DNA from 3 places in the Bradyrhizobium sp. USDA 3364 genome. Region 1 is predicted to be linked to each of the others. Evidence: predicted binding sites of a transcription regulator. Region 1 holds the regulator's gene; each other region holds the start of a gene.
The links. The regulator PhoB, encoded in region 1, activates phosphate uptake and scavenging genes when phosphate is short. The targets are predictions, from matches to a motif close to TGTCATNNANCTGTCAT.
Positions count from the first base shown of each region.

Region 2: the regulator PhoB is predicted to act here: its motif matches at 4,493-4,509, upstream of phnC (phosphonate ABC transporter ATP-binding protein).
Region 3: the regulator PhoB is predicted to act here: its motif matches at 3,804-3,820, upstream of ACVILL_RS24330 (alkaline phosphatase D family protein).

Region 1 covers NZ_JBSRYG010000002.1:1,841,607-1,849,294, forward strand. The annotation lists gene ACVILL_RS08575 (Hsp33 family molecular chaperone) at 1-876, opposite strand, end outside; gene argF (ornithine carbamoyltransferase) at 1,064-1,990, opposite strand; gene ACVILL_RS08585 (acetylornithine transaminase) at 1,990-3,198, opposite strand; gene ACVILL_RS08590 (GcrA family cell cycle regulator) at 3,696-4,208, shown strand; gene phoB (phosphate regulon transcriptional regulator PhoB) at 4,555-5,265, opposite strand; gene phoU (phosphate signaling complex protein PhoU) at 5,398-6,114, opposite strand; gene pstB (phosphate ABC transporter ATP-binding protein PstB) at 6,135-6,953, opposite strand; gene pstA (phosphate ABC transporter permease PstA) at 6,950-7,688, opposite strand, start outside.
Region 2 covers NZ_JBSRYG010000002.1:5,112,662-5,120,349, reverse strand. The annotation lists gene phnF (phosphonate metabolism transcriptional regulator PhnF) at 1-562, shown strand, start outside; gene phnE (phosphonate ABC transporter, permease protein PhnE) at 742-1,590, opposite strand; gene phnE (phosphonate ABC transporter, permease protein PhnE) at 1,587-2,471, opposite strand; gene phnD (phosphonate ABC transporter substrate-binding protein) at 2,552-3,484, opposite strand; gene phnC (phosphonate ABC transporter ATP-binding protein) at 3,561-4,376, opposite strand; gene ACVILL_RS24205 (transferase hexapeptide repeat family protein) at 4,579-5,244, shown strand; gene ACVILL_RS24200 (alpha-D-ribose 1-methylphosphonate 5-triphosphate diphosphatase) at 5,241-6,413, shown strand; gene ACVILL_RS24195 (DUF1045 domain-containing protein) at 6,423-7,112, shown strand; gene hemC (hydroxymethylbilane synthase) at 7,122-7,688, opposite strand, start outside.
Region 3 covers NZ_JBSRYG010000002.1:5,138,370-5,146,057, reverse strand. The annotation lists gene ACVILL_RS24345 (amidohydrolase family protein) at 1-660, opposite strand, end outside; gene ACVILL_RS24340 (hypothetical protein) at 821-1,039, shown strand; gene ACVILL_RS24335 (aldo/keto reductase) at 1,147-1,965, opposite strand; gene ACVILL_RS24330 (alkaline phosphatase D family protein) at 2,134-3,714, opposite strand; gene ACVILL_RS24325 (hypothetical protein) at 4,173-4,556, opposite strand; partial or broken gene ACVILL_RS24320 (indolepyruvate ferredoxin oxidoreductase family protein) at 4,833-7,688, opposite strand, start outside.

The sequences.
Region 1 (7,688 bases):
GACCGCATCGCGCGAGCAGGAGCACTGCGCGCGCAGCGGTTGCGGGGTGAAGACGCGAACGCCGCGTTCGTGGAACAGGCGGTACAGCAGCCGCTCGCCGGACAGATCGGGATCGATCAGCTCGACGTCCTCGACGGTGGAGATCAGCGACTGACCCTCAACCCAGGCATCATCGTCAGGCACCGAGTGCGTGACGGTGCCTTCCGGCGCGTCGCCGGGATGCAGATCGGCCTGCTTGGCGCGCTCGGGCGCCTTGGGCAGGAATTGCAGCAGGATGCCGCCGGCGCGCCAGTGCAGCTTGCCGCCTTCGCCGCCGCGCATCTCCTCGCCGACCGCGAGCCGCACCCGGGTCGGGATCTGCTCCGAGCGCAGGAAATATTCGTGCGCCGCCTCTTCCAGGCCGCCGCCGTCGAGCGCCACCAGCCCCTGATAGCGGCTGGTGTTGGAGCCCTGATCGATCGTCATCGCAAGATGACCCTTGCCGAGCAGTTCACCCGAACTCTGCCCGTCCTTGAGCCGCGCCACATCGTAGCGCGCATAGGCACGCAGCCGGTCGGGCGCCTGGAAATCGACGATCAAGAGCGAGACCGGACCTTCGGTCCGGGTCTGCAGGATGAAGCGGCCCTCGAACTTGACCGACGAGCCGAGCAGCGTGGTCAGCACGATGGCTTCGCCGAGCAGCTTGCCGACCGCGGGCGGATAATCGTGCTTGTGCAGGATCTCGTCGAGCGCGGGGCCGAGCCGGGTCAGCCGGCCGCGCAAATCCAGCGCGCCGACCTCGAAGGCCAGCACGGCATCGTCGACAGGAACCGCTGACGGCGCGCGAACCGGCGCCTCGGTGGTGGTGATTTTGATGTCGGGGGATTGTGAAACCATGGCGCTCTATCTGGGGTCTCGGACCATGAAATAAAGGGGTTCACTCAACGAGAGATCGTCGTCCCGGCGAAGGCCGGGACCCATCACCACAGGAGCTTGTTGTGACACAAGGCGTCTCCCCTTGCGCCTTTTTCACAGGCCGCGGCGTATGGGTCCCGGCTTTCGCCGGGACGACAGTTGTAGACACCTACGCGACCGCGTCGAAACACCAGGCCAGAATGCCCTTCTGCGCATGCAGCCGGTTTTCCGCCTCGTCGAACACCACGGATTGCGGCCCGTCGATCACCTCGTCGGTGACCTCCTCGCCGCGATGCGCGGGCAGGCAGTGCATGAACAGCGCGTCCGGCTTGGCGAGCGACATCAGCTTGGCATTGACCTGATAGGGCCGCAGCACGTTGTGGCGGTGCTCGCCCTCCTTGTCGCCCATCGACACCCAGGTGTCGGTGACGACGCAGTCAGCGCCGCGCACGGCGGCCTCCGGATCGGTGCCGAGCATGATCGGCGCGCCGGTCGCCTTGATCCAGTCGCGCATCGGCTTCTTCGGCGACAGCTCCGGCGGGGTGGCGACATTGAGCTGGAACTTGAACCGCTCGGCGGCATGCGCCCAGGAGGCCAGCACGTTGTTGTCGTCGCCGGTCCAGGCCACGGTCTTGCCCTCGATCGAGCCGCGGTTTTCCTCATAGGTCATGAGGTCGGCCATCACCTGGCAGGGATGCGAGCGCCGGGTCAGGCCGTTGATGACGGGCACGGTGGCGTGCGCGGCGAGCTCGAGCAGCGCGTCATGGTTGAGGATGCGGATCATGATCGCATCGACATAGCGCGACAGCACGCGCGCGGTGTCGGCGATGGTCTCGCCGCGGCCGAGCTGCATCTCGGCGCCGGTCAGCATGATCGATTCACCGCCGAGCTGGCGCATGCCGACGTCGAACGACACCCTCGTGCGGGTCGACGGGCGCTCGAAGATCATCGCCAAGGTCTTACCCTCGAGCGGCTTCTTGCCCTTCTCATGCGCCTTCAGCCGCGCCTTCATGGCGGCGCCGGCGGACAGCATGTTGCGGAGTTCGCCGAGCGGCAGCTCGTTGATGTCGAGGAAGTGACGCACCGGCTTGCTCATTATCCGGCCGCCTTCTTCGGCTGCGGCGCCGACAATGTCGCGCAGGCGCGCTCGAGCGAGGCGATCGACTGGTCGATCTCGGCCTCGGTCACGATCAAGGGCGCGAGGAACCGGACCACATTGTCGCCGGCGCCGACGGTGAGCAGCTTCTCGCTACGCAGCGCGGCGATCAGGTCGCCCGACGGCACCACCGCCTTGACGCCGATCAACAGGCCCTCGCCGCGCACATCCGCCAGCACGCCGGGATAGCGGTCGACCACGGAAGCGAGCTTCTGCTTGAGCAGCAGCGACATCTTCTGGACGTGATCGAAGAAGCCGGGCTTCAGCATAACGTCGAGCACGGCATTGGCCGCGGCGACCGCGAGCGGATTGCCGCCGAAGGTCGAGCCGTGCGAGCCCGGCGCCATGCCGGCCGCAGCCTGCGCGGTCGCCAGCACTGCGCCGATCGGGAATCCGCCGCCGAGCGCCTTCGCCAGCGACATCACGTCCGGCGTGACACCGGTGCGCTTGTAGGCGAACAGGTCGCCGGTGCGGCCCATGCCGGTCTGCACCTCGTCGAAGGCGAGCAGCAGGCCGTGCTCGTCGCACAGCGCGCGCAGCGCCTTGAAGAAAGCCTGCGGCGCCGAGCGTACGCCGCCCTCGCCCTGGATCGGCTCGATCAGGATGCCGGCGGTGTGCGGGCCGATCGCCTTCTTGACCGCCTCGATGTCGCCGTGCGGCACCTGGTCGAAGCCATCCATCGGCGGGCCGAAGCCTTCGAGATATTTCGCCGAGCCGGTCGCAGCCAGCGTGCCCAGCGTGCGGCCGTGGAAGGCGCCTTCGAAGGTGATGATGCGGTAGCGCTCGGGGTGGCCCTTGGAGAAGTGATGATGACGGACCAGCTTGATCACGCCCTCCATCGCTTCCGCGCCGGAATTGCAGAAGAACACGAAGTCGGCAAAGCTCTGCTCGCAGAGCCGCGCGGCCAGCGCCTCGCCGTCCGGGCTCTTGAACAGGTTCGACATGTGCCAGAGCTTGGTCGCCTGCTCCTGCAGCGCCTTGACCAGATGCGGATGCGCGTGCCCGAGCGCGTTCACCGCGACGCCCGAGGTGAAGTCGAGATAGCGGTCGCCGTTGGTTGCGATCAGCCAGGCGCCCTCACCGCGCTCGAAGCCGAGATCGACCCGGGCGAAGACGGGGAGCAGATGCGACGAGGCAACGTTGGTCATGGCGTTCACTGCCGGTTTGAGGCCGACAATTGCCGCGCGCATTGACGCCAGCGCAGCAACGGCCAGCTTCGGAAAACAAAACGGCCGCCTTTGCGGGCGGCACGTGGCCAACATTCTATGCTGCGGCGGGTCAGTGTCAATCGCCAGGAGCCGCCGTTTGCCGGCCTTCCTGCGATGCGCAGCGTACACAATCCGTAGCATTCCGGTGCGGTGGAAAAGCCTCATTGCAATGCTTAACTGTGCTGGAACATGTGGACGCACGGCCGCGGACTCTTGCGCCAGAGTCACGCCATATTGTAGCGTTTGGCCTGTCGGGTACGACATCTCGTGCGGCAGTACTGGACCCTCTAAGTAGCCTTCGTGTCTCGCGTAAACGTTCGGGCGCAACACCGTGCCCGGCGAGGGCTAAGGGATTCTGGCCGCAGGGATATTTGTCCAGATTTGGCTCGCAGCGCCGCTCCAATGACTGGCCGGCGCCATGCGAAAGGAAGAATGCGATGACGGTATTGACCTGGTCCGACGATCGCGTCGAGCAGCTGAAGAAGCTCTGGGAGTCTGGCCTTTCGGCCAGCCAGATCGCAGCGGAACTTGGCAATGTGACGCGAAACGCCGTGATCGGCAAAGTGCACCGGCTCGGCCTCTCCGGTCGCGCCAAAGCACCCTCCACGGCGGCGCCGCGGCAGCGCAAGGCGCGTCCCGCTCAGCACATGATGCGGGTGGCGCGCCCGGTCTCGCGCGGCAACACCGCGCTCGCGCACGCCTTCGAGGTCGAGATGGAGCCCGATCCGATCTCCTACGACAACGTGGTGCCGATGAGCCAGCGGCTGTCGCTGCTCGAGCTCAACGAGGCCACCTGTCACTGGCCGGTCGGCGATCCCTCGAGCCCGGAATTCTTCTTCTGCGGCGGCAAGGCGCTCGCCGGCCTGCCCTATTGCGCGCATCACTCGCGCGTCGCCTACCAGCCCGCCGCCGATCGCCGCCGGCCGTCGGCGAAACCACAGATCAAGTAGCACTCGGGAAGCTAGCCTGGACTGCAAAACAAATCCCCGCGCAAGCGGGGATTTTTTGTGTGATGCGTAGCCCGGATGGAGCGCAGCGCACGACGTGAGGTGAGCACGCACGTCGGGCTCCCTCCCCCCCCCCTTGCGGGGGAGGGTTGGGGAGAGGGGTACCGCTTGCTCCGCTGATTATCGATCGCGAAGAATGCACCGTCGGTTCGGTTGAGGACGTCGCTACACGCCTTACGCCACAGCCCGGGGCTCACCCCTCTCCCCACCCTCCCCCGCAAGGGGGGAGGGAGCCAGACAGTGTGCTCACCTCACGTGATAGCGAACCAACTCACATCACCAGCCGCCGTTACGGTTGCGGCTCGGCTTTGGCAAACCGGTCGTCGAGCGCATAGCCGGCGCCGCGCACGGTGCGGATCGGGTCCTGCTCGCGGCCCGGATTGAGCAGCTTGCGCAGGCGGCCGATATGCACGTCGACGGTGCGCTCATCGATGTAGATGTCGCGGCCCCAGACGCTGTCGAGAAGCTGCTCGCGGCTGAACACGCGGCCGGGATGCTCGAGGAAGAACTCGAGCAAACGATACTCGGTCGGACCGAGATCGATCGGACGGCCCGAGCGCGCCACGCGGCGCTTCTCGCGGTCGAGCTCGATGTCGCCATAGGTCAGCACGGTCGCCAGCCGCTCCGGGCTCGCGCGGCGCAGCAGGCCCTTCACCCGCGCCAGCAGTTCCGGCACCGAGAACGGCTTGACGATGTAATCGTCGGCGCCGGTAGCAAGCCCGCGCACGCGCTCGCTCTCCTCGCCGCGCGCGGTCAGCATGATGATCGGAAGCTGCTTGGTTTCGGGCCGCGCCCGCAGGCGGCGGCACAGCTCGATGCCGGACAGGCCCGGCAGCATCCAATCGAGCACCACGAGGTCGGGGACGCGCTCCTTCAGACGGGTGTCGGCATCGTCGCCGCGCCCAACCGTTTCGACATCGTAGCCTTCCGCATCGAGGTTGTAGCGCAACAGCGTCGTCAGCGCTTCCTCGTCTTCGACTACCAGAATGCGTGCGCTCATCGGTCTAAGTTCTTTCTTTGTGGTGATCCGTTGCCCAGACGCAAACCGAAACGCTCACTTCTCTCGAGCACGATCCTCGCGCAAACGCTTTGTCGCGAAGACAATCCGGTTTCCGCTATTGGAGATCATGCCCTAGTTACCCGGCACCGTGGTGGCAAAAGTCGTCATGTCGCCCTTGGGGCGCTTGTCGGTGATCTGCTGGCCCTCGATCATGTAGAACACGGTCTCGGCGATATTGGTGGCGTGGTCGCCGATGCGCTCGATGTTCTTGGCGCAGAACATCAGATGGATGCAGAACGAGATGTTGCGCGGATCCTCCATCATGTAGGTGAGCAGTTCGCGGAACAGCGAGGTGCAGATCGCGTCGACCTCCTCGTCGCCCTTCCAGACGTTCATCGCCGCCGGCAGATCGTGCGCGGCGTAGGCGTCGAGCACCGACTTGACCTGCGACAGCACGAGGTCGGTCATGTGCTCCAGGCCGCGGATCAGCTTCAACGGCTGGAAATCGCTCTCCAGCGCCGCGACGCGCTTGCCCATGTTCTTGGCGAGGTCGCCGATCCGCTCGAGGTCGGTGGCGACTCGCATCGCGCTGACGATCTCGCGCAGGTCGATCGCCATCGGCTGGCGGCGGGCGATCGTCAGCACCGCGCGCTCTTCGATGACGCGCTGCAGATTGTCGATGTCGATGTCGGCGGCGACCACGCGCTTGCCGAGCGCGACGTCGCGACGGATCAGCGCATCGACCGATTCGGTAATCATCCGTTCGACGAGGCCGCCCATCTCGGCGACCAGGCGGGTCAACTCCTGCAGGTCGCTGTCGAATGCCTTGGCGGTATGTTCAGAAGCCATCGCTTGTCTCCTCAGCCCGGTCAACCAAACCGGCCGGTGATGTAGTCCTGGGTGCGCCGATCGCTCGGGGAGGTGAAGATCTTGTTGGTGTCGTCGAACTCGATCAGCTCGCCGAGATACATGAAGGCGGTCTTGTCGGAGACGCGCGCCGCCTGCTGCATGTTGTGGGTGACGATCGCGATCGTGTAGTCCTCGGAGAGCTCCTGGATCAGCTCCTCGACCTTGGCGGTCGAGATCGGATCGAGCGCCGAGCACGGCTCGTCGAACAGGATCACCTCGGGACGCACCGCCACGGTGCGCGCGATGCACAGCCGCTGCTGCTGGCCGCCGGAGAGCGACAGGCCGGAGGCGTTCAGCTTGTCCTTGACCTCGTTCCACAGCGCGCCGCCGCGCAGCGCCTTCTCGACCCGGTCGTCCATCTCGGACTTCGAGATCTTCTCGTAGAGGCGGATGCCGAATGCGATGTTCTCGTAGATCGTCATCGGAAACGGCGTCGGCTTCTGGAACACCATGCCGACCCGCGCGCGCAGCAGGTTGAGGTCGAGCTTGGGATCGAGGATGTTGGTCTGGTCCAGCATCAGCTGGCCGACGGCGCGCTGGCCCGGATACAGATCATACATCCGGTTGAAGATGCGCAGCAGGGTCGACTTGCCGCAGCCCGACGGGCCGATGAACGCCGTGACGCGGTTGGTGCCCAGCGTCAGGTTGATGTTCTTCAGCGCATGGTGCTCGCCGTAATAGAAGTTGAGGTTGCGCACCGTGACTTTCGGCGGCGCTTCCGGAAGCGGAACCTGGGGAACGTGGCCCGCGGCAGTCGTGGAGACGGAAAGCTCGGTCATTTTGCGGCCCTTTCGGCACCAAGGATACGCGCGCCGATATTCAACGCGAGCACGGTGAATGTGATGAGCAGTGCGCCGCTCCACGCCAGTTCTTTCCAGTAGGCGTAGGGGCTCTGCACGAAGTTGTTGATGGTCACCGGCAGGTTGGCCATCGTCTTGGTCAAATCCCAGCTGAAGAACTGGTTCGACAGCGCGGTGAACAGCAGCGGCGCGGTTTCGCCGGCGACGCGCGCGGTCGCCAGCAGCACACCGGTGATCAGACCCGACCGGGCCGCACGATAAGCGATCCGCTTGATCACCAGCGAACGCGGCAGGCCGAGCGCCGAGGCCGCCTCGCGCAGCGGATTGGGCACCAGCAGCAGCATGTCCTCGGTGGTGCGCAGCACGACCGGGATCACGATGACGGCGAGCGCCAGCGCACCGGCGATCGCCGAGAAGCCGCGCATCGGGACCACGACCGCGCCATAGATGAACAGGCCGATGATGATCGAGGGCGCGCTGAGCAGGATGTCGTTGATGAAGCGGATCACCGAGGTGAGCTTGTCGTGCTTGCCGTACTCGGCGAGGTAGGTGCCGGCGAACAGGCCGAGCGGCGCGCCGATGCCGACGCCGATCACGGTCATGATGACCGAGCCGACGATGGCGTTGAGCAGGCCGCCATCGGTCGAGCCCGGCGGCGGCGTGTTCTGGGTGAACAGCTGCACGCTGAGGCCGGCGATGCCGTTATAGAGCAGC
Region 2 (7,688 bases), 3.3 Mb from region 1:
CGCCGCATTGGCCGAGCGCGGCCTGGTGCGCGCCGAGCGCGGCAGCGGCACCTATGTCGAGGCCCAGCGCCTCGCCTATCCCCTGCGCTCACGCACCCGATTCTCGGAGATCGTCGGCGCCGGCGGCCACGAGCCGCGCGGCCAGTTGATCGAGGCAAGCAGCGACATCGCCAACCGCGAGATCGCGCGTGAACTGGGCCTGAAGATCGGCGCGCCGCTGATCCGGATCGAAGCGGTGCGCCTCGCCGACCGGACGCCGATCTGCGTTTCCACCACCTGGCTGTCGGCCGAACGGTTTCCCGACGCAGGCAATGTGTTCGCCGACGTTCGCTCCATGACGAAGCTGCTCGGGCATTACGGCGTCAAGGATTACCACCGCTCCTCGACGCGGATCACCGCGGCGATCGTCGATGCGACCGACGCCGCGCGGCTCGACCTGCCGCTGGGCCGGCCGGTGCTGGTGGTCGACGCGACCGACGTCGACATGCTGGACCAGCCGCTGGTGACCAAGCGCTCGCGCTTTGCCGCCGAGCGCGTCGAGTTTCTAGTCGAGAACGGGTGACGGCATACGCCCTCGCCCGCACGATTTCGGAATATTGGAAATGTATCCCTGAGTTGCCCGACGTGTCAAGTTGACTCGTCGAACGCCGGCAGCCGCCAGCTCCTTTGCATGGGGTTGTTTTCGATATTTTGGCTGCGCGCCGCCGCGGCGGCCGCGCGCGAGGACAGGCGAAGGAGCAGCTACACCACCGCCCGCTGGCCGATGATGGCAAAGCGCAGCTTGCTCGAGATGAAGTCGATCGCGGCGACCGCGATCAGGATCATCAGGATCAGGAACGACACCTTCTGCCATTCCAGCACGCGGATCTGCTCGGCGAGTTGCAGGCCGATGCCGCCGGCGCCGACGATGCCGATGATGGTGGCCGAGCGGGTGTTCGATTCGATGAAGTACAGCACCTGGCCTGCGATCACGGGCAGCACCTGCGGCAGCAGGCCGAAGCGGATCTCATGCAGTGCGTTGCCGCCGGAGGCGCGGATGCCCTCGACCTGCTTGCGGTCGGCCGCCTCGATCGCCTCGGAGAACAACTTTCCGAACGCGCCGAAGTCGGACACCATGATCGCGAGCACGCCGGCGAACGGGCCGAGGCCGACGACGTTGATCCAGACCAGCGCCCAGATCAGCGTGTCGATGCCGCGGATCGAATCCAGGAAGCGGCGCACCGGAAAGCGGATCAGGTTCGAGGGGATGATGTTGCGCGCAGCCAGCAGGCTGACCGGCAGCGCCAGGAGCGCCGCGAGCGTGGTGCCGAGCAGCGCGATCGACAGCGTCTCGCCGAGCGCCTGCATGTAGAGCGGGAACGACGAGCCGGGATTGGGCGGGATCATCAGCATGGTGATCCAGCCGAGCTGGCTGAGGCCGCCGATCAGCCTGGAGGGCGAGAAATCGAGATCGACCAGGCCGTAGACGAAGATCGCGAGCGCGGCCACGATCATGGCCGGCATCGCCAGCCGTGCCGACGCAGGACGCTCGAACACGCCGGGGTATTTTGCACGCAGTTCCGCGGCGTCCGGCTTCGGCATCTGGCTCATCGGCGGCTCTCCTTGCCGAACAGCCGGCCGCGCAGCCAGCCGGTCGAGATGTCGATGATGAAGACGGTAACGATGATGGTGACGAGGATGGCGCTGACGTCGGAATAGTAGAATTTGCGGATCGCGACCACGAGCTCCTGCCCGATGCCGCCGGCACCGACGAAGCCCATCACCGAGGCCTCACGCACATTGATCTCGAAACGCAGCAGCGCATAGCTGGCATAACCCGCCGAGACCTGCGGCAGGATTGCGAAGCGCATGCAGGACAGCCAGCTCGCGCCGGTGGAGCGGATGCCCTCGACCGGCTTCATGTCGGCGTTTTCCACTATCTCGGTAAACAGCTTGCCGAGCGCGCCGGTGGTATGGATCGCGATCGCCAGCACGCCGGCCATCGGCCCGAGGCCGAACGCGATCACGAAGATCAGCGCGAACACGATGCCGGGCACCGTGCGGGCGAATTCCAGCAGGCGGCGGATGATGAAGCGCACCCACGGCCCCGGCGAGGTGTTCTGGGCGGCGAAGAAATTCAGCGCAAACGCGAACACGGCGCCGGTCAGCGTGCCGACATAGCTGATCAGGATCGTTTCGCCGAGCATCCGCAGCCATTTGTGCCAGCCCCAGAACCATTCGGGCAAATCGGTCCAGACCCGCGCGCCCGAATCGAGCGTCAGGATGCGGTCGAAATAGCTGACGAAATTGCCGAAATAGGTGAACAGCGTGCGCAGGTTCACTTCCGCGCCGAAGGCCGCGACCACGAGGACGGCGCAGAACAAGGCAGCCGCCAGCGCGGCCTTCAGCCGCTTGCGCGCAACCGCCTTGCGGTAGGCATCTTCCAGCACCGCCAATTGCTGCGCTGGAAGAATGGATACGGCAGTTGCCATCGTTCTGGTCAGCCGGGCTGGAGGTTAAACGGAAAGGAGCCGGGTCATGGAACCCGGCCCCGCGTGTCTCCGTCGTGAGATCAGCTCGCCTTCTTGCGCAGCCTGTCGACGAACTTGATCAGCTCGATCGTGCTGTCCCAGTCCTTGGTGGTGGCGGGATGGAAGCCCTTCTTCTGGCCGTCGGAGAGGCGGTCGAAGGCGGCCTTGTCCTTGGTCGGCGCGTCGAAGAAAGCCTTGGCGATCGCCGCCTTCAGGTCTTCCGGAAGGTCGGCATTGTAGGCGTAGGGGCCGTTGATGATCGGCGCCGACTTGTTGATGATGCGGAAGTCTTCCTTCTTCATCGCCGAGCCGTCGGCGTTCTTCAGCATGCCCTTGGTCAGCATCTGCGCAAGCGTCGAGTCGTCTTCGTTGGTCCACTGGTTGGCCGCCATGTCGACCGTGCCCTGCGCGAGCGCCAGCACGGCGTTCTCGTGGCTGCCGGTGAACACCACCTTGCCGAAATAGCCCTCGGCATCGTGGATGCCCATCTTGTCGAGCTCGAAGCGCGGCACGTTGTTGCCCGAGGTCGAATTCGGATCGACCAGGCCGAGGTTCTTGCCCTTCAGATCATCCACCTTCTTGTACGGGCTCGAGGCCTTGACGAAGAACACCGAGTAGTAGCCGGTCGAACCGTCGGCATTCATGTCGTTGGCGAACGCGTCGGTCTTGACGCCGGTCAGGCGGGCGCGGGCGAACGAGGCCGAGCCGTAGCTTGCGATCTGAATGTTACCGGCGCGCTGACCTTCGATGACGGCCGCGTAGTCGTTGGCGATGCGCAGCGTGACCTTCACGCCGAGCTCCTTCGACAGATACGCGACGAACGGCGTCCAGCGTTCGGTGACGCCAGAGGCGTTCTCGGCCGGCACCACCGCGAAGGTGAGTTCCGGATATTTTGCCTTCCAGTCCTGCGCGGACGCTGAACCAGCGAATGCCAGCGCGGCAGCGCCGGCCAGAATGATGCGACGAGTGATCATGACTACCCCCTTGTTGTAGTTACACCTGTTGGCCGGGCCAAATGCCCGGCTTTCCGGATTGAGAAATGCGCGACGCTCAGGCCGCGGCAGCCGAGCCGAGCGCCGGAGCAGTTGCGCCGTCGGGCGCAGGCAACGGTGCCGCGCCGATGACGTCATTGGCCTCGAGGTCATAGAGCTCTCGGGCGATATGGTCGGTGAGCGCCGCGGGGGCGCCATCGAACACCACGCGACCCGCCGCCATGCCGACCAGGCGATCGCAATAGGTCCGCGCCAGGTCGAGCGAGTGCAGGTTGCAGAGCACCGTGATGCCGAAATGCTTGTTGATGCGCAGCAGCGCATCCATCACGATCTTGGTGTTGCGCGGGTCGAGCGAGGCAATCGGCTCGTCGGCGAGAATGATGTCGGGCTCCTGCACCAGCGCGCGGGCGATCGCGACGCGCTGCTGCTGGCCGCCGGAGAGCTGATCGGCGCGCTGTGCGGCGAGCTGGGCGATGTCGAACTGCTCGAGCGCCGACAGCGCGAGCGCCCTGTCCTGCTCCGGCCAGACCTGCGCCAGCGAGCGCCAGGACGGGATCTGGGCCAGCCGGCCCATCAGCACGTTGGTCAGCACGTCGAGGCGGCCGACCAGATTGAACTGCTGAAAGATCATCGCCGAACGCGCCCGCCACTGCCGCAGCGCCTTGCCGCGCAGCGCGGTCACATCAGTGCCTTCGAACAGGATACGGCCGGAGGTCGGATCGGCGAGGCGGTTGATCATCCGCAGCAGCGTCGACTTGCCGGCACCGGAGCGGCCGATGACGCCGACGAAGCTGCCCGGTGCGATCGAAAAAGACGCGTTATCGACTGCGGCTTTTGTGCCGAAACGGCACGTCAAACCTTCTACCACCAGCATGTATTGCTCCAACCGCGTCGCGTTGCGCCATCGCTATCCCCGGCGTTTTACAGTTATGTGACGACCGCGCTGCGGTGCGGCGATCGTCCACACCCTCTCCCTTGCCGTCATCGCAACGTCATGATGTTGTCATCAAGCATCCTGAAGACGAGCGCGCATCCCCCCGGAAGCCCAAGATTCTTCGACATTTGCGGAGGCCCTGATGGCCGGAAAAACACTCTCGGTTGTGCCGACCGTCGACCCGACTGCGTCGGTTCGCGAGAGCAAACTCGGCAAATATACCGAGGTCGGCGCGCGCACGATCCTGCTTGAAGTCAGCATGGACGACTATTCCTACGTCGTGAACGACAGCCAGATCACCTACACCTCGATCGGCAAGTTCTGCTCGATCGCGGCGATGACCCGCATCAATCCCGGCAACCACCCGATGCATCGCGCGACTCAGGCGCATTTCACCTACCGCGCCAGCGCATATTTTCCCGGAGAGAGCGACGACACCGACTTCTTCAACTGGCGACGTGCGCATCACGTGCATATCGGCCATGACGTCTGGATCGGTCATGGCGCGATTCTTTTGCCGGGACGGAACATAGGAACCGGCGCGGTCGTCGCGGCCGGAGCGATCGTGACCAAGGATGTACCGGCCTACACCATCGTTGCCGGCAATCCGGCGCGTCCGGTGAAGCGGCGCTTCTCCGAGACAACAGCGGATCGCCTCGCCGCGCTCGCGTGGTGGGACTGGGACCATGAGACGCTCCGCCGCGCTCTCCCCGACTTTCGCAGGCTCGCGGTCGAAGAGTTTCTCGACAAGTACGAGGCCGAGGACGTATCCCAATCAAAGAACAAACAACGGAGCGCCGCGTCGTGACTGATATCTTCATCGAAGGTGGCCGCGCGCTGGTTGACGGCGCGTTCGTCGAGACCTCGCTGCGGACCTCGGGCCGCGACATCGGCGCGATCGACGCCGAGCAGGGTCGCACCGCGCTCCACATCGATGCCGGCGGCCTGCTGGTGCTGCCCGGCATCATCGATCTGCACGGCGATGCGTTCGAGCGGCAGATGATGCCGCGCCCGAGCGTCGACTTCCCGACCGACGTCGCGCTTGTTGACAGCGACCGGCAGGCGATCGCCAACGGCATCACCACCGTGTTCCACGGCACGACCTGGTCGTGGGAGCCGGGGCTGCGCAGCGCGGAGAATGCACGCAAGCTGCTCGATGCGATCGAGGCGCTGCGGCCGCAACTTGCCGCCGACACGCGGTTCCATCTGCGCCACGAGACCCACAATCTCGAGGCCGAGGCCGAGATCATTCAATGGCTCACCGAGGGCCGCATCGACCTGTTCGCCTTCAACGACCACAGCAACGTCAAGCCGAAGAAGCGCAACCAGCTTGCTGAACGCACCGGGCTCTCGATCGACGCCGTCAACGACATGCTCGACCGGATCGTGGCGCGCCGCCCGGAGGTGCCGGCCTCGATCGCGCGGCTGGCCGCCGCTGCTCGCGCGGCAAACATCCGCATGCTCTCGCATGACGACAACAGCCCGGAGATGCGTCAGGAGTTTCGCGCGCTGGGCGCCGCGATCGCGGAATTCCCCGTCAATGTGGAGACCGCGCGCGATGCCGCGGTCGCGGGCGACTTCATCGTGTTCGGCGCGCCCAACGTGGTGCGCGGCGGCAGCCACACCGGCTGGACCAAGGCATCAGACATGATCGCACAGGGCCTTTGCTCGGTGCTGGCGTCGGACTACTACTATCCGGCGCAGCTGCTCGCCGCGTTCCGTCTGGTCGCCGACGGGACCCTCCCGCTTGCCAAGGCTTGGGACCTGATCTCGTCGGCGCCGGCGCGCGCCGCGGGCCTCACCGATCGCGGCGTGCTCGCCGCGGGCCACCGTGCCGACATCATCGTCGTCGACGACAAGGTGCCGCTGCGGCCGCGCATCGTCGCCGTGATCTCGGCCGGACGGCTGGTGCATCTGGCGGACGCGAGCTGCCTCGTTCACTCGCTGGCGCCGCGCAAGACCGTTGCGGCAGCGTAGCCCAGTCCTATGGCCACCACTCCGCGCTACGCAATCTATTATGCGCCGTCCCCCGACAGCGCCCTTCATCGTTTTGGTTCGACGCTGCTCGGCTATGATGCGGTGTCGGGCGATGACCTGCCGTTCCCCGATGGCGTGCTGCCCGACTGGCGCGAGGTAACGGAAGACCCGCGCAAATACGGCTTCCACGCCACGTTGAAGGCACCAACCGCGCTCGCCGACGGCAGGAACGAGACCGAGCTGCTCAACGCCTGCGCCGCCTTCGCCGGCCGCGCCCGGCGCATTCCGGTGATCGAACCGGTGGTCGATGCGATCAGCGGCTTCATTGCGGTGATCCCGGCCAGCCCCTCGGATGATCTGCAACAGCTCGCCGCCGACTGCGTCACCGAGTTCGATGCGTTCCGCGCGCCGCTGACGGCGACGGATCGCGCCCGGCGCAAGCCCGAGCGGCTCACCGCGCGGCAACGCGACTATCTCGATCGCTGGGGCTATCCCTACGTCATGGAAGAATTCCGCTTCCACATGACGCTGACGGGACGGCTGAGTGACGAACGGCGCGGCCCGATCGTGGCACAGCTGCGCGAGCGGTTCGCGGCGATCGACCTCACGAGGCTCACGATCGACCGCATCGCGTTGTTCAAGCAGATGGATAGCTCGTCACGCTTCCAGATCATCGGAAGCTGGCCGTTGCGCGCGTAACGGCGGCCGCTACGCGTCGACCCTTGTGCGGGCGATGATCTCGGCGGCGCCCTTCGCGAGCAGTTCCATCCCGACGGCGCGGCCGAGCTCACGCGGCCGATCGGCGGGCCCGCTCCGCACCACCTCGATGAAGCCGGCTCCGGCCTCGTCGAGCACCGAGGCGCGCAGCGTCATCTCGGCTCCCGCGAGCGTGGCGTGGCCGGCGATCGGCGAATTGCAATGGCCGTTGAGCACCCACAGCACCTCGCGCTCGGCCTCGGCGGCAAGCCGCGACGGCGCGTTGTCGATCTTGGCAAGCCGCGCCCGCGTCGCCCAGTCGGTCTCGACGCATTCGACCGCGACGATGCCCTGGCCGACCGCCGGCAGCATCTCGTTGACGGAGAAATCATGCGCGATGCGCGCGGTCATGCCGATCCGCTCGAGGCCGGAGCGCGCCATGACAAGCGCATCCGCGGGCCCCACCTCGCCGCCGTCGGGCAACCGCTGCTTGTCGCCGCGATCGAGCTTTGCCACCCGCGTGTCGGCGGCGCCGCGATAATGGATCACGGTCGCTTCCGGAAACAGCCGGCGCAGATA
Region 3 (7,688 bases), 3.3 Mb from region 1:
CCAGCCGCACATCTCGCAGGCCTGGATGCCGCGCTTCAGCGGCTCGATGCCGTGCTTGAAGATGACGTTTTCCGACATCCGCACCTTGACCCCGATCAAGAAGTCGGGGTTCTCGGCGAGCGCCATCGCGCAGGCTTCGACCTGGGCGTTGTCGATGTTGTAGAGCTCGGCCACCGGGAAGGCCGACAAGCCGTTATTGGCGATGTGAACGAAGGCGTAGATGCGCGCCCGCGACTGCGCCACGATGAAGCGCCGCAGCGCCGCGAGGTTGTTGACGCCGGCATCGCCTGCCGAGACCACCGTCGTGGTGCCCTGGAATTGCACCAGCTCGTCGGCGGGAATGCCGATCGCCGATCCATAGGGGTAGACGTGGCAGTGCAGATCGACGAGGCCCGGCATCACGAGCTTGCCCGAGGCGTCGATGGTCTTGCTGGCGCGCGCCGCCGGGATCTCGTCTTCGATCGCCTCGATGAAGCCCCAGCGGATGCCGATGTCGCGCTTGCCGCGCAGCGACTGGCTGGGATCGATCACGTCGCCGCTCTTGATGACGAGATCGAATTTGTCGTCGGGCCCCATCGCCGCAGCGGCCGGCCCTGCGATGACAGCCGCAGCGGCCGATCCCGTACCTTTCAAAAAATCCCGACGTGAAAATTCGCTCACGGCAACGTCCCCCCGAACATTGATTTTGTGGTGCGATGATGCGTCGGACGCGGTGGTTACGCAAGGCCACCTGAACAACCGTTCAGGAAACTCCGCCGGTTCCTGCGGAACGTTTCGATGCCTGCACGGTTTTCCCCTCGCATCATTTGAGGAGGATGAAATGAAAAAGATTGGTTTTGTTCTTGCGGCGATCGGTACGCTTGCAGTGGCCGTTCCGTCGATCGCGAGTGCCGAGACCGTCGTGATCAAGCGCGGCCATCACCATCACTGGGATCGTGGCTGGGGCGCGCGCGCCGAGATGCGCCATGACCGTGGTTGGCATCGCGGCTGGCATCACGACCATGACCGCACGGTCGTGATCCGACGCGATCGCTACTAAGGAATCGATACCGAAGACCTGCAAACACGAAAAGACCGACACAACGGAAAATGGCTCCTTGCGGAGCCATTTTCTTTTTCTTCGTCCGTCTCGGAAGGCGACGCGGCTCAGTCCCACGCCGGGGCAAAGCCCGGATTGACACAGCGCATGTCCTTGCGCAGCGCGGCGATCGCCTTGCGGTCGTCGTCATCGAGCCTGAGCTTCAGCGCGTCGAGATTGGCCTGCTGGCTTTCTGCGCGCGAGGCCTTCGGAATCGCCGCAACGCCGTCCTGGTCGAGCAGCCATTTCAGCGCCACCTGTGCTGCGGTCACATCATGCTTGCTGCCGATCTTCGCCAGCGTCTCGTCGGTGGCGAAACGGCCTTGCGCCAGCGGACAATAGGCCACCAGCGGGATCGACTTCGCGGCGAGATATCTGCGCACCGGCGTCTGGTCCAGCATCGCGTGATATTCGATCTGGTTGCAGGCGATCGGCGCCTTGATGTCCTCGACCACGGTCTTGAGCAGTGCGGTGGTGAAATTGGCGACACCGATCGCGCGGGTGCGGCCCTCTTCCTTCAGCCGCATCAGCGTCTCGAACACGTCGGGCAGCTTCATGCTCCGCGACGGCCAGTGCACCAGATAGAGATCGACGTGATCGAGCCCCAGCTTGTTCAGGCTGACGTCGAACGCCTTGCGGATCGCATCCGGCGCGAGATTCTCGTGCCAGACCTTGGTGGTGACATGCAGGTCCTTGCGCGCGACGTTGGAGGCCGCAATCGCCGCTCCGATCGGCTCCTCATTGCCGTACATCTCGGCGGTGTCGATATGCCGGTAACCGAGCCCGAGCGCACTCTCGACCGCCGCGCGGCAGGCGTCGCCCTGCATGCGGAAAGTGCCGAGGCCGAGCTGCGGCAGGCTGATGCCCTGTGTCTGCAGATTTTCCATGGATCGCTCCTGACGCGTGGGACGCCGATGTCGTCGACGACGTCACGCCAGCAAATCAGCTGAAAGGAATGAAATGGCAGAACTGCCAATAAGCAGTCTGCCCGCAAACTGGCCTTTCGCGCAAGACGCCCGCAAATCAAGATGTCGCGACGGGGTTTAGAGACGACTCTAGATGTGCTGTGCCATGATCTGGCCGGGCCGCGCGTCCGGCCGCGGCTCGATGTCGACCGACCAGAGGTCGTGGTTGTCGACGTCCTTCAGCGTCACTTTCATCACGCCGGTCTTGCCGTCGATGTCGACGCGGCCGAAGAATTGCAGGCCGAAGCACGGCGCGAGGTTGTCGCCCTGCTCGGCCGAGCAGCCCTTCTGGTAGATCGCCTTCGGACCAAAGGTGTTGTCGAGTTCGCCCGGCGACCAGGTGCCGGCATGCAACGGGCCGGAGACGAACTCCCAGAACGGCTCGAACTCCTGGAACACCGCGCGGTTCGGATCATAGTGATGCGCGGCGGTGTAATGCATGTCGGCGGTGAGCCACACCGTGTTGCGGATGCCGGCGCGCTTCATGAAGGACAGCAGATCGGCGATCTCGTGCTCGCGTCGCTCGGGCGGGCCGTCGCCGAGCGCGACCGCATCCAGGCTGACGAGCCCGATCGGCAGGTCGGCCGCGATCACCTTCCAGGTCGCATCCGACGCCACCAGCTCGCGCTTCAGCCAGGCAAGCTGGCTGTCGCCAAGGATGAAGGCCTTGTCCGGATCGCCCTGCTTGTTCCAGTTGGAGTCGCGGTAGGAGCGCATGTCGATGACGAAGACGTCGAGCAGCGGCCCGTAGGGGATCTTGCGATAGACCCGGCCGTCGCGCTCCGGCATCAGCCGCATCGGCATGAATTCATGGAAGGCGCGGCGCGCCCGCGCCACCAGGCGCGAGGTGCCATCCGCATCGTAGCCGGTTGCGTCCGCCGTCCCGATCGGCGACCAGTCGTCGGCCACCTCATGGTCGTCCCACTGCGCGAAGACAGGCACCTCGGCATGGAAAGCGCGGAAGTTCTCGTCGAGCCAGTTGTATTTGTAGTTGCCGCGAAACTCTTCGAGGCTGTGCGCGACGACCGATTTTTCCTCAGTGACGATGTTGCGCCATATCTCGCCGTTCGGGAGTTTCTGCTCCGCCGGCACCGTGCAATCGGCATAGATGTGATCGCCGGAATGGATAAAGAAATCCGGGCGCTCGTTCAGCATGGTGCGGTAGCTGCGCAAGCCGCCGCGCGCGGGGTCGATACCCCAGCCCTGCCCGACGACGTCGCCGGACCAGACGAACGAGATCGAACGGCGGTCGACCGGCGCGGTGCGGAAATGCCCCACCCGGCTTTCGCCTGATATGCCGTCGCGGTCCTCGAAGCTGACACGATAGAACATGTCCTGGCCCGGCAGCAGACCATCAAGCAGCAGCTTGGCGGTGAAGTCGCGCTCGGGCAGCGCGTCGGCGGTCGCGGTGCGCAGGATGGTGGCGAAGCTTTCGACCGCGGCGCATTCGATGCGCATCCGCGCCGCGCGATCGGCGCGGGCCCAGATCACGGCGGAATCGCTTGCGACGTCGCCTGACTGGATGCCCGCGATGGCGGGACGGTCCGCGGCGCGGCTCAGATAGGGTCTTGCCAGCGCACCCAATCCCGCCAGCGCGGCCGTGGACGCCGAGCGCACCAGAAGCTGACGCCGGGTGAGGCCTCGCCCGCTCGCGGAGATCGCTGTCGGCATTCAGTAACCTTCGTCGAATCGCAACGAAGGTTTTGCCCGCGCCGTTTGACTCCGCCCCTACGGTTTCTTGACTCTGCGCCGACAGTTTTGCGACGGCGGGATGACTCGGGAAAGAAGGCCCCTCGAACAACGGCGGCCCGAAAGCCCAACCCGTCATCCTGAGAGCTTGTGAAGCTATTCACCCCGTCATTGCGAGGAGCTCGCGACAAAATTGCAAAGCAATTTTGCGCTGAAGCGACGAAGCAATCCATGCTTCCGCGTATGCCGCGCGATGGATTGCTTCGCTTCGCTCGCAATGACGCGGATAGAGCTGCGCGCCCCATCATCCCCGCGCAAAGGCTTTGCCGTTGTCGCTGGAGGTGCGAGCCTTGCGGCGCACTTGCGCCGCTGGGCGAGCCTCGAAGGATGACGGGTTTGGGATTGGCGCGCATCGAGAGAGTGGAGGCGTCAGCCGCCTCTCACCGCTGCCAGTTGCAGATGCCGCCGGTACGGCACGGCCAGGTCTGGATCCTGACGTCGCGGGCTTCGGCATCGAGCGGGTTGGAATGCCGCCGCGCGAGCTTGGCGCGGGCGGGAACGCGCGCAACTGCGCGCTTCCGCTCATGCGGCGCCGTCTCATGCGGCGTCACCCTGGTGGTCCGCACGGGCTTCTGCCGCTCGACTTTCGGCTCCTCGACCTTCGGCTCAACGGCTGCCCGCTGATCCGGACCGTGGTCGGACTTTGCCTCGACCGGAACCGGCTCGAACTGCGCCGGCGGGCCAAGCGGCTTCGGCGACAGCACGGCCCGGGAGAGATCGAGGCTGAAGAACTCGCTTGGGCGATAGTCGTCGGCAAGCGCCACGCCGCCCCAAGCCAGGCACGCGGTACAAACGGTTGCAACAAAAACGGTTTTCAGGACCGTCAAAAGGGCCTCCTGAAATCACTCGAACAGAACAGCTATCATGTAGGGGCCTGGCCGCACGAATCCAGCCACAGCTTGCGGGCAAGGTTACCAGTCAACGATGGCAGCAGCCGAAAGTTCCCGCGAGCCCGTTCCGATGGAATCGGAACGGAGCTCTAGATTCTGTTCTGGCGCATCCTCTTCACGCGAAGCCCCTTCGCTCGAAAACGCTTTGGCCTATTCAGCCGCCTGCGCCAGCGGCTGGCCGATCGCGCGCTGCAGCCGCGCACATTCGGTGCGGTAGCGGGCGACGTTGCCTTCCTTGATGTGGCCATAGCCGCGCACGAGGTCAGCAGCCTTCGCCAGCGCCACGAGGCGCGGCAGATCGAGCGGCTTCTTGCCGTCGAGATGACGCAGGATCATCGCCGAATACTCGACAGGCAATGCGCGCTCCATCTTGCGCTCGGCGGTGTAGCCGAAGATGTCGAACGCGGTGCCGCGCAGGCCCTTCAGCCCCGCCAGCAGGCCGAACGCCTTGAAGATCCACGGCCCGAACTCGCGTTTCTGCAAACGCCCGGTGACGGGATCGCGCTGCGCCAGCAGCGGCGGTGCCAGCAGCACCTTCAAGCCGGACTTGCCCTCGAACTGCTCCCGCAACGCCTTGCTGAATTCGCCGTCGGAATAGAGCCGCGCGACCTCGTATTCGTCCTTGTAGGCCATCAGCTTGAACAGGCCTTTTGCAAAAGCCTCGGTCAGGTCCTGCGAGCCCGGAGCTGACGCGGCCTCGGCTGAGCGGACGCGCGCGACGTCGTCGAGATATCGCTTGGCGTAAGCCGCGTCCTGATAGTCGGTGAGGAACTTGGCGCGGAACGCGATCGCCTCATCGAGCGTCTTCTTTGCCGGCACGGTGCCTGCATTCTTGAAGCGCGCGGCACTGACCACGCGCGGCAGATCGTGCGCGGCAAGCCGGCCCCAGGAGAACGCGGTCTTGTTCATCTCGATCGCGGCGCCGTTGAGCTCGATCGCCTTCAGGATCGCCTCCAGCGACAGCGGGATCGCGCCGCGCTGGAACGCGAAGCCGAGCATGAAGGCGTTGGTGGCGATGCTGTCGCCCATCAGCGCGGTGGCAAGCCCCGTGGCATCGAGGACGTCGAGATCGCCAGGCGTCACCGCACCGTCGAGCGCATCGCGCATCGAGCTGGCCTCGAAGTCGATGTCGGGATCGATCACGAAGCTCGCGGTCGGCAGCAGGTCGGCGTTGACGACGGCGCGGGTGACGCCGCGTTCGGCGCGGCTCAGCGCCGGCACGCTGGTGGCGACGACGAGGTCGCAGCCGAGGATCAGATTGGCATTGCCCGGCGCGATGCGGACCGTGGTCAGCATGTCGGAACTGGGTGCGAGCCGGACATGGCTCATGACAGCGCCATTCTTCTGCGACAGGCCGGTGAAGTCGAGCGTCGAGCAGGCGAGCCCTTCGACATGCGCGGCCATGCCGAGCAGCGCGCCGATGGTGATGACGCCGGTGCCGCCGATGCCGGTGATCAGGATGTTGTAGGGGGCGCTCAGCGCGGCCACCGGCGGCGTCGGCAGATCGGCGAACAGCGCCTTCGGATCCGCGGCGGTGCGGTCGGCCTTGCGCAGCTTCGGATCCTGCACCATCACGAAGCTCGGGCAGAAGCCCTCGATGCAGGAGAAATCCTTGTTGCAGTTCGACTGGTCGATGCGGCGCTTGCGGCCGAGCTCGGTCTCCAGCGGCTGCACCGAGACGCAGTTCGACGCGACCGAGCAGTCGCCGCAGCCTTCGCAGACACGCTCATTGATGAAGACGCGCTTGGCCGGATCGGGAAACAGCCCGCGCTTGCGGCGGCGGCGCTTCTCGGCGGCGCAGGTCTGGTCGTAGATCAGGACGGTGAGGCCCTCGATCTCGCGCAGGGTGCGCTGCACGGCGTCGAGCTCGCGGCGATGATGGATGGTGTGGCGCCGGACGGGAAATAATTGGCGGGATATTTGTCGGGATCGTCGGAGACGATCGCGAGCTTCCTGGTGCCCTCCGCCCAGACCTGATGCGCGATCTGCGAAACCGTGAAGCCGCCTTCGGCCGGCTGGCCGCCGGTCATCGCGACCGCGTCGTTGTAGAGGATCTTGTAGGTGATGTTGACGCCGGCCGCGGCCGCCGCACGCAGCGCCAGCAGACCCGAATGGGTATAGGTGCCGTCGCCGAGATTCTGGAACACGTGCTGTTCGCTGGTGAACGGCGCCTGCCCGATCCAGCTCACGCCCTCCGCGCCCATGTGCGAGATGGTTTGCGTATTGCGGTTCGGCACCGACAGCGCCATGCCGTGACAACCGATGCCGGCCATGGCGCGGCTGCCATCGGGAATCTTGGTCGACGAATTGTGCGGGCAGCCGGAACAGAAATACGGCGTGCGCGACAGCTTGGCGGTGCCGGTGCCCTCGGCCGGGCGATCGAACGCCTCGAGCTTTGCAAGTCGCTGCTCCAGCAGCGGGCTGCGGTGGCCGAGCTTGCGCAGCCGCGCCACCACGGCCGCGGCGACCATGGTCGGCGTCAACTCGCCCTCGCTTGGCAGCAACGGCGCGCCGCTCTCGTCGCGCTTGCCGACCACCGAGGGACGCCTCGCAGCGTCCATGTTGTAGAGGATGCGGACCAGCTGGTCCTCGATGAAGCCGCGCTTCTCCTCGACCACGAGGACGTCCTGCAAGCCTTCGGCGAAGGCACGCGCGCCGCCCGCTTCCAGCGGCCAGGTCAGCGCCACCTTGTAGATGCGCAGGCCCAGCATCTGGGCATCGGCATCGGTGATGCCGAGATCGGCCAGCGCCTGGCGCAGATCGAGATAGGCCTTGCCGGTCGCCATGATGCCGAGCCGCGCCGGCTTGGAATCCAGCACGATGCGGTCGAACCGGTTGACGCGGGCGAAGGCCGCGACCGCCTCCATCTTGGGTCCGTGCAGCCTGCGCTCGGCGTCGAGCGGCGGATCCGGCCAGCGGATCGAGAGCCCGTCCGGCGGCATCTCGAAATCGTCGGGCATGATGATCTTGATGCGATCGGGATCGCTGACGATCGAGGCCGAGCTT